DNA from 4 places in the Pseudomonas sp. FG13 genome. Region 3 is predicted to be linked to each of the others. Evidence: predicted binding sites of a transcription regulator. Region 3 holds the regulator's gene; each other region holds the start of a gene.
What was found. Region 3 encodes FliA, which starts transcription of late flagellar genes. Its sites were predicted from a motif close to CTAAAGTTTNNNNNNNNNNNGCCGNTAA; they were not measured.
Positions count from the first base shown of each region.

Region 1: a site for FliA is predicted at 1,202-1,229, ahead of ACODTO_RS27485 (methyl-accepting chemotaxis protein). Genes of this name have one in related genera too.
Region 2: a site for FliA is predicted at 967-994, ahead of flgM (flagellar biosynthesis anti-sigma factor FlgM). Genes of this name have one in related genera too.
Region 4: a site for FliA is predicted at 1,087-1,114, ahead of ACODTO_RS22285 (methyl-accepting chemotaxis protein). Genes of this name have one in related genera too.

Region 1 covers NZ_JBMDKO010000066.1:22,178-24,374, reverse strand. The annotation lists gene ACODTO_RS27495 (phosphatase PAP2 family protein) at 1-357, opposite strand, end outside; gene pmrG (lipopolysaccharide core heptose(II)-phosphate phosphatase PmrG) at 382-1,053, opposite strand; gene ACODTO_RS27485 (methyl-accepting chemotaxis protein) at 1,317-2,197, shown strand, end outside.
Region 2 covers NZ_JBMDKO010000019.1:82,449-84,645, forward strand. The annotation lists gene ACODTO_RS16760 (chemotaxis protein CheV) at 1-16, opposite strand, end outside; gene flgA (flagellar basal body P-ring formation chaperone FlgA) at 95-859, shown strand; gene flgM (flagellar biosynthesis anti-sigma factor FlgM) at 1,031-1,336, shown strand; gene ACODTO_RS16775 (flagella synthesis protein FlgN) at 1,383-1,850, shown strand; gene ACODTO_RS16780 (flagellar brake protein) at 1,943-2,197, shown strand, end outside.
Region 3 covers NZ_JBMDKO010000004.1:84,806-87,002, reverse strand. The annotation lists gene ACODTO_RS05605 (protein phosphatase CheZ) at 1-248, opposite strand, end outside; gene ACODTO_RS05600 (chemotaxis response regulator CheY) at 267-638, opposite strand; gene fliA (RNA polymerase sigma factor FliA) at 805-1,548, opposite strand; gene fleN (flagellar synthesis regulator FleN) at 1,545-2,197, opposite strand, start outside.
Region 4 covers NZ_JBMDKO010000035.1:20,735-22,931, forward strand. The annotation lists gene ACODTO_RS22280 (helicase HerA-like domain-containing protein) at 1-1,072, opposite strand, end outside; gene ACODTO_RS22285 (methyl-accepting chemotaxis protein) at 1,261-2,197, shown strand, end outside.

The DNA.
Region 1 (2,197 bases), on a different contig from region 3:
ATCACGACGGTGCTTGTAGGCAAAACGTAGCGGCGCGGCCAGCCGGGTTTTCTCCAGGAAACGCAGCAGTCCAGGGCGCTTCTCCGGCTTGAAGATCGGCCAGAGAAACGACAACAGCGCACCGATGATGGCCGCCTCGCCGGTCCAGTTCGGAATGATCCTGGCCCATTTGTGGGTAATTTTTTCGAACAGCTTTACGTGTTCCAGGGGGAACAGCTGGTGCACGGGGTCATAGAACAGATCGCTGAAAGCAATGTCGATGCGGGTCATGTCGAACAGCAAGAACACCACGGCAGCGCAAACCAGGGGAATTCCGAGATTGAGCCCGTAGAAACGGGAGCGAGCAGACGTCAGCATGGGCTGTCCTAATCGTGGGAAAAGTTACTTAAATGTCACCGAACGCCAGTCAGACGCTTCGATAAAACCGATTAACCGAGGCGCCTGTGGCTCAGCTGTGGAAACAAACAGCGACGCACCATAGCCAAACGTCGAGGTCGGTAGCTTGAGCGAGGTTTCCAATGCCTGCATGCATTCGCTATGGGTCACCAGGATCAGGTTGTGCCCGGCTACCTTGTGGGCCAAGGCATTGCGCAACAGGTCACGCCGGCAATTGATCAGCCAATCGTCGCCAGCACTCACCTTGTTGAACATGTACCCCGCCGTCTGGGCCGTGCGGGTGGCCGGACTGTTGTAGATGTCGGTGTTGTCCAGGCCCAGGTGCTCGAACTGGGCACCAAGACCTACCGCGACGGCACGGGCCCGGTCAGTGATGCCAGCGGGATCGTTCAGACACTCAGCCTTGGAGTGATCGCAGCGCTCGACATGGCGCACCAGCACAATCACCTCCCCCTTGGCCCAGCCTTCGGCCAAGGTCCGGGCGCCGGCGACATTGCCATGGGCCAGGTCCGGCAACGCCGCCGGGCTCAGCAACCAGAGAGCCAATGGAATCACCAGCAATGCCGAGGCCAGGACGACGATGGCGTTTCGGTAGCGGGCAAACCGGCGGGGCTCGATCGAGCGCGTCAAGCCGAAAAAACTCAGTCTCAGTTCCACATCAAGCCGCCCCGACGGCATCCACCCCAGTCATTCAATGGCGTGACAGTAGAGACGGTGGCGTAGGCAGCTAGTGAAATGGATGTGAAAAAAAGCTTGGTACACGCGCCTGAAAATTCGGTGAATAGCTGGGTACCGGGGAAAAATCTTTCAGATATCAAGCCGGTGGCCGATACAGGCCTGCTCCCTATTTTGCTGGCTTAACAACAACAAACTTCCAGCCAACCGACGATCAAGCAGCACAACGTTCCTGGAGGAATTTGATGAATAGCTGGTTTGGCAACATTAGCGTCAATATGAAACTGGGCCTGGGCTTCGGCCTGGTGCTGCTCCTGACCTGCATCCTGGCCATGACCGGTTGGAACAGCCTGGGCGGGCTGATCGACCGCAGTAACTGGATGAGTGACATCACCCAACTCAACGCCGGGCTGACCAAACTTCGGGTCACTCGCTTGCAATACATGCTGACCAACGGCGACGAGACGGCCGCACAGAATGTGCAAACCACCCTCGATGGCTTCGTGGCGCAACAGAACGCGCTGCTGAGCAGCTTCAAGAGCCCGGAAAACGTCAAGCTGCTCAAGGAGCAGAGCGCGACCATCGGCGCCTATCAGGCGTCCCTGAACAAAATGCGCAGCGCCTACCGCACCGGCAACACCGCCCGGGACGCCATGGGTGCCAACGCCGAAACCGCCTATAAACTGATCGAAGTGATCGGTACCGATGTAGCGCAAATGGCCCCGGGCGATGAACGCTTCGAACAGTTCCAGGCGATCACCCAGGCGAAGCAGGCGTTCATGCTGGCTCGCTATGAAGTTCGTGGCTATACCGCCAACAGCAACGCCGATACGGAGCAGAAAGCCGTCGGCCAACTGGACGCCGCCATCGCTTCGCTCAAACCGCTGAACCTGCATTTCGCTAGCACCCGCCAAGATGAGCTGCGCCAGCTGGAAAACGCCCTGAGCCAATACCGCAGTGCCTTGCAGGCCTTCAAGTCGGCCACTGCCGACGCCGTGCAGGCGCGCAAGGAGATGACCGATCAGGGCGCGACCATCGTCAACCTGAGCGACCAGCTGTATCAGATCCAGCTCGACCGCCGCGACGCCGAAAGCGCCCAGGCCCGCACGCTGCAACTGATCAGTAC
Region 2 (2,197 bases), on a different contig from region 3:
CCATCACTCCCGCCATGCCCTGACTCCTACCTAACGCTAATGTGTCCGACGCGCATTCATCACTAAACGGCACGGGGCTTGCTATTCAACCGGCATGAACGCACAAACGACATTTTCTCGACGCCTGACCACTCATTGCCGCCTCTGGCTCGGTGTGCTGTTGGCTGCCTGCCTGTTCGCCTCGGGGGGACGTGCCCTTGCCGATGCTCCGGTTACCTTGCCTGATCTCCTTATCGGCGTCACTCAGGGCTTTCTTGAATTCACCGTAGAAGACTATCTGGCTTCCAGTCAAACCGAAGGTCGCTACGAAATCGAAGTCAACCAGATCGACCCGCGCCTGCGCATGCCGATGTGCGACAAGGAATTGACTGCCTCCCTGGAAAGCCCCGCCAGGCCCCTGGGACGTGTAACAGTAAAGGTCCGTTGCGACAGCGCGGCGCCCTGGACGGTATTCGTGCCGGCCCAGGTGCGCCTGTTCCGCGAAATCGTCACCACCACCCGACCATTGAAACGGGCCGGAATCGTTGAACCTCAGGACGTGACGCTGCGTGAACGGGACGTCAGCCAGATAACCCAGGGCTTCCTGACCTCCGTCGATCAGGCCATTGGACAGAAACTTGTCCGACCAATGGTAGCCGATCAGATCGTGACCCTCGTGCATCTGGAGCAGGCCGAAGTCGTTCGTAAAGGTGACCAGGTAGTGATCACCGCCCGCAGCGGCACCCTGGCCGTACGAATGCCTGGTGAAGCCCTGTCCAATGGCGGCATGAATGAACAGATTCGGGTGAAAAACCTCAATTCCCAGCGCGTCATCAAGGCGCAGGTGATAGCCCCAGGCCAGGTGGAAGTGGCTATGTAGCGATCGGTGGAAATGGGTAGAAAGCTGGCGCTTGACCCTGCTGTTCCCTAGACTGTGCCTTACGCAAGGCAAGCGCAGACGTGCGCACGCTCATTGAACAAATGAGCCTAAAGTTTTTTTGGGGATGGCCGAAAACATGGCAAGCGTCCAAATACCCAGAGGTTTTTTACCATGGTCATCGATTTCAACCGTTTAAACAGCTCTTCACCATTGACGGGCACCACGCGCCCCAGCGCCAGCAAGGAAACCGAAAAATCCTCGCCGGCCGAGCAAGCGACAGTCGTCAAGAATGGGGAATCGGTACACCTCAGTGATGAGGCTCAACAGTTGCAGAAGGTCACTGACAAGCTGCGCGATCAACCTGTCGTCAACAACGCCCGCGTGGCCGAGTTGAAAGCAGCCATCGCCGATGGCAGCTATAAAGTCGACAGCAACCGTGTAGCCAGCAAACTGCTCAACTTCGAAGCCCAGCGCTAGGCCGCCGCCTGCGCAGGCTTTTGGACGCTAAGACCCAAGGCCAGCCATGCACGACACTCATTTATTGCAACTGATCATCGACGATTTTGTTCCAGCGCAACAATTGCTGGAACTCCTGCAGACCGAATCCCTGGCGCTGCACGGTCGCGACATGCCCTTGCTGGAAAATATCCTGGCACAGAAACAGGCATTGATCATTTTGCTCGATCAGCATGGCCGTAAACGTAGCGAGATTCTCGCCAGCCTTAACCTGCCCGCGAACAACGATGGCCTCGAGCAACTGGCGAGCCAGTCGACGATCGGCGATCAGTTGCTCTCCCAAAGTGCAGTGCTCAATGAGCTGCTCGCCCAGTGCCAGGCCGCCAACGCCCGCAATGGCCAATCGATCCAACTCCAGCAGGCCGCTACCGCCAACCAGTTGCGCATCCTCAATGGCGGTGAAATCCCGACGCTTTACGATGCTCGCGGCTCGACCGCCAAAATGGTCAAGCATCGCCCGCTCAGCCAGGCATGAAACGAACCATGCATGCGCTCTATCAACCCGCGATAGATGCTGGCAAAATGCCAGCCATTCGTAGTCGTATTTTGCCTGGAGATTGACCCACCGTGTTCAACGCCTCAAACGCGGATGATGCTCCGCAACCGCCTAAGGTCCTTACCACGCCCCTGGAAATCTCCGGCAACTTGCGGATGCTGCAAGATAGTCACGATCCACTGATCATTACCTTTCATGAACGCACCCAACGCTTCCAGAGCTACCTGGTCGACGTCGACCGCGAGAAGAACACCATTGCCCTGGATGAAATGATCCCTCGCGACGGAGAACGCTTCCTGCTCGCGGGCGAGCCGTTTCGGGTCGAG
Region 3 (2,197 bases):
GTAATCTGCGAGACCTCTTCGGCCTGAGGCATGTTCGGATCGATCTGGAAATTGACGATCGCGCTGTGCAATTCACGGGTGAGCTTGCCGACTTCCTGGTACAGACCACGATCCCGGGTCTGATTGAGCTCGTGGATCATCTGGACTGCATCGCCGAAACGACCTTTTTCAAGGCTTTCGACCAGTTCGCGGGCATGTTTTTTAAGGGTCGATTCGAAATCGCCCATTGAAGCTTCGTTATTCTCCATAGCTCCCCCGTGGCGCCGTTAACCGATGCGTTCGAAGATCTTTTCGATCTTTTCTTTCAACGCCTGGGCCGTGAAGGGTTTGACCACATAGCCGTTCACGCCGGCTTGGGCCGCTTCGATGATCTGCTCGCGCTTGGCTTCGGCGGTGACCATCAGCACCGGGAGGTGCTTGAGTTTTTCATCGGCGCGCACATGGCGCAGCAAATCGATACCGGTCATGCCAGGCATGTTCCAGTCAGTCACCAGAAAGTCGATGCTCCCGCTGTTGAGAACCGGGATGGCAGTAGTGCCATCGTCGGCCTCGACCGTGTTGGTGAACCCAAGGTCACGCAACAGGTTTTTTATGATCCGCCGCATCGTTGAAAAGTCATCAACAATGAGGATTTTCATGTTCTTGTCCAATTCGACCTCCAAGCAGTCTTAAACGCGTGCAGCACCTGAACGCGCCATTTCAATCAATCCGGTACAGCATTCGACAACGGCCCGGGACACAACGGATCGAGACTGCGCAACACGTGCCACGCAAACCCTGCTCGCAACCTCCCCGCACCGATTGTCAGCGCGCTCGCCACTCCCCCAAACGCCCCCGCAAACGGGCGGCGCACTGGCTGTGTAACTGACTGACCCGCGATTCGCTGACCCCCAGGACTTCACCGATTTCCTTGAGGTTCAGCTCTTCGTCGTAGTACAGCGCCAAGACCAGTCGCTCACGCTCCGGCAAATTGGCAATCGCATCGGCCAGCGCGCTCTGGAAACGTTCGTCTTCCAGATCACGCGCAGGCTCCATGTGAGTACTCGCGCCATCCTCGTGCAGCCCTTCATGATCGCCGTCCTGTAACAGGTCGTCGAAACTGAACAGGCGGCTGCCCAAGGTATCGTTCAAAATCCCGTAATAATCATCGAGACTCAACTGGAGTTCGGCCGCAACCTCATGATCTTTAGCGTCTCGCCCGGTTTTCGCTTCGATAGCGCGAATGGCGTCACTGACCATGCGGGTATTACGGTGCACCGAACGGGGTGCCCAGTCGCCCTTGCGGACTTCGTCGAGCATCGCGCCACGAATGCGAATGCCGGCGTACGTCTCGAAACTGGCGCCCTTGCTCGCGTCGTATTTGTTCGCCACTTCGAGCAGGCCGATCATGCCCGCCTGGATCAGGTCTTCAACCTGGACACTGGCCGGCAACCGCGCCAGCAAGTGATAGGCGATGCGCTTGACCAGGGGCGCGTAACGCTCGATCAACTCGTACTGGGCGTCCCGTGCCGATTTTTTGTAGAGGTGGTTGTAACCGCTGGCTGTCATAACACGGGCCCTGCTGTTTGTTGCACGAGACGCTCGACGAAAAACTCCAGATGCCCACGAGGGTTGGCCGGCAATGGCCAGGTATCGACCTTCTGGGCGATCGCCTTGAATGCCAGCGCGCATTTGGAACGGGGGAAAGCTTCATAGACGGCACGTTGCTTCTGGACAGCCTTGCGCACGCTCTCGTCGTACGGCACGGCGCCGACGTATTGCAGGGCAACGTCCAGGAAGCGATCGGTGACCTTGGTCAATTTGGCGAACAGGTTGCGCCCTTCCTGCGGGCTCTGGGCCATGTTGGCCAGGACGCGGAAGCGGTTCATGCCGTAGTCACGGTTCAAGAGCTTGATCAGGGCATAGGCGTCGGTGATGGAGGTGGGCTCGTCGCAGACCACCAGCAGCACTTCCTGGGCGGCACGCACGAAGCTGACGACCGAATCACCGATACCCGCCGCCGTGTCGATCACCAGCACATCGAGGTTGTCGCCAATGTCGCTGAATGCCTGGATGAGACCGGCGTGCTGAGCCGGGGTCAGATGAACCATGCTCTGGGTGCCGGAGGCGGCCGGCACGATACGAATCCCGCCCGGCCCCTGCAACAACACATCACGCAGTTCGCAGCGGCCTTCGATCACGTCCGCCAGCGTGCGTT
Region 4 (2,197 bases), on a different contig from region 3:
TAAGCACGGCCAGGGTGTCAAACTGAGGGTTCGGCCGAAACCCGTCGGCCACCGCCCGCAGGGACTTCTGTTCCTTGGCGGTAAAGGCCCGCAGGCCATGCTGGATGCGCAATCCCAGCTGCGCCAGGACGTCGTCCGGCAAGTCGCCCGGGGATTGAGTGACAAAGTACACCCCGACGCCTTTGGAACGGATCAGGCGTACCACTTGCTCCAAGCGCTCCTGCAACGCCTTCGGCGTATCGGCGAACAACAAATGCGCCTCGTCGAAGAACAGCGCCAGCAGCGGTTTGTCCGCATCGCCGCGCTCGGGCAATTGCTCGAACAGCTCGGCCAGCAACCACAGCAAGAACGTCGCGTAGACCTTGGGCGCTTCGTGGACCAGACGACTGGCGTCCAGCAGATGAATGCGGCCACGACCGTCACTGTCCGGTTGCAGGATGTCTTCGAGCTGCAAGGCCGGTTCGCCGAACAACGCGTCGGCCCCCTGCTGTTCCAGGGTGGACAAGCGCCGCAACAGCGCCTGGCTGGAGCCGGTGGTCATCAGGGCCGCATCGTCCCCCAACAGTGCCGGGTTGTCCTTGAGGTGATTGAGCAGGGCCTTCAGATCCTTGAGGTCCAGCAACAACAGGCCTTCACGATCCGCCACCTTGAACGCGGCGTACAGCGCAGCCTGCTGGCTGTCGGTCAGCTCCAGCAGGCTTCCGAGCAGCAACGGCCCCATCTCGCTCAGGGTGGTGCGCAGCGGGTGACCGGACTGGCCGTGAACATCCCACAGGGTCACCGGATAAGCCCGAGGCTTATGTTCGAGCCAGGGCATGCCGGCGATACGCTCGGCAATTTTGCCCTGGGGGTTGCCGGCGGCGCCGAGTCCGCACAGATCGCCCTTGATATCTGCCGCGAATACGGCCACGCCGGCATCGCTGAAGGCTTCGGCAAGGCGTTGCAGGGTGACGGTCTTGCCGGTGCCGGTGGCGCCTGCCACCAGGCCATGACGGTTCGCCAGGCGCATGGCCTGGCCAATGGGCTGGCCGGCGAGGTCGGCCCCGATAACGAGTTGCAGTGAGTCAGGCATGGGGTCACCTGTGATTAATTTTTGAACAAGTATGGCCGATATAAGAAGCGACAGACCTCAGTGAAAACACGGTCGGATAATTCCCCAGGGAGAGAAGGAAATATCAGAACTTTCAACACGGCGCCTTTTTTCGAACTTTTCATATAAAAGCACGCCCAGAGCTATAAGACTCCGCGGAACCCCGAGCCATGAACAAAAACCTGCGTTTCAGCCACAAAATCCTGATTGCCGCCGCCCTGATCGTCATCGCGGCCTTTGCATCCTTCACCGCCTACAACGATTACCTGCAACGTAACGCCATTCGTGACGACCTCGACGGCTACCTGCATGAAATGAGCGACGTCACGGCGAGCAACATCCAGACCTGGCTGAACGGCCGCATTCTGCTGATCGAAAACCTGGCCCAGAACATCGCCGTCACTCCGGATCAGGCCAGCGTCACCCGCCTGCTGGAACAGAAGGCGCTGACCTCCACCTTCATGGCGTCCTACCTGGGCGATGCCAAGGGCAGCTTTATCATACGCCCCGACGCAAAGATGCCCGACGGCTTCGATCCCCGGGTACGCCCCTGGTATAAAGGCGCCGAAAACAGCAGTACCGCCACCCTGACCGAACCCTACATCGACGCCGCCAGCGGCGGACTGATCATTTCCATCGCCAGCGCATCCAGAAACAACGGGCAAAGTGTCGGCGTGGTGGGTGGCGACCTGAGCCTGCAAACCATCATCGACAACCTCAAGACCGTGGATTTCGACGGCATGGGCTACGCCTACCTGGTCAGTGCCGATGGCAAGATCCTGGTGCACCCCGATAAAGCCCTGGTCATGAAGACCCTGAACGATGCCTATCCGCAAAACACGCCGAAAATCAGCAATCAGATCAACGAAGTCGAGGTCAACGGCCATACCCGCATCGTCACCTTCACACCGATCAAGGGCCTGCCCTCGGTGAACTGGTACGTCGGTGTGTCGGTCGACAAGGATCAGGCCTACTCGATGCTCAGCAATTTCCGAACCTCGGCGGTGATTGCCACGGTCATTGCCGTGGTCTTCATCATTGCGCTGTTGAGCATGCTGATTCGTCTCCTGATCCAGCCATTGCATGTCATGACCCGGGCCATGGAGG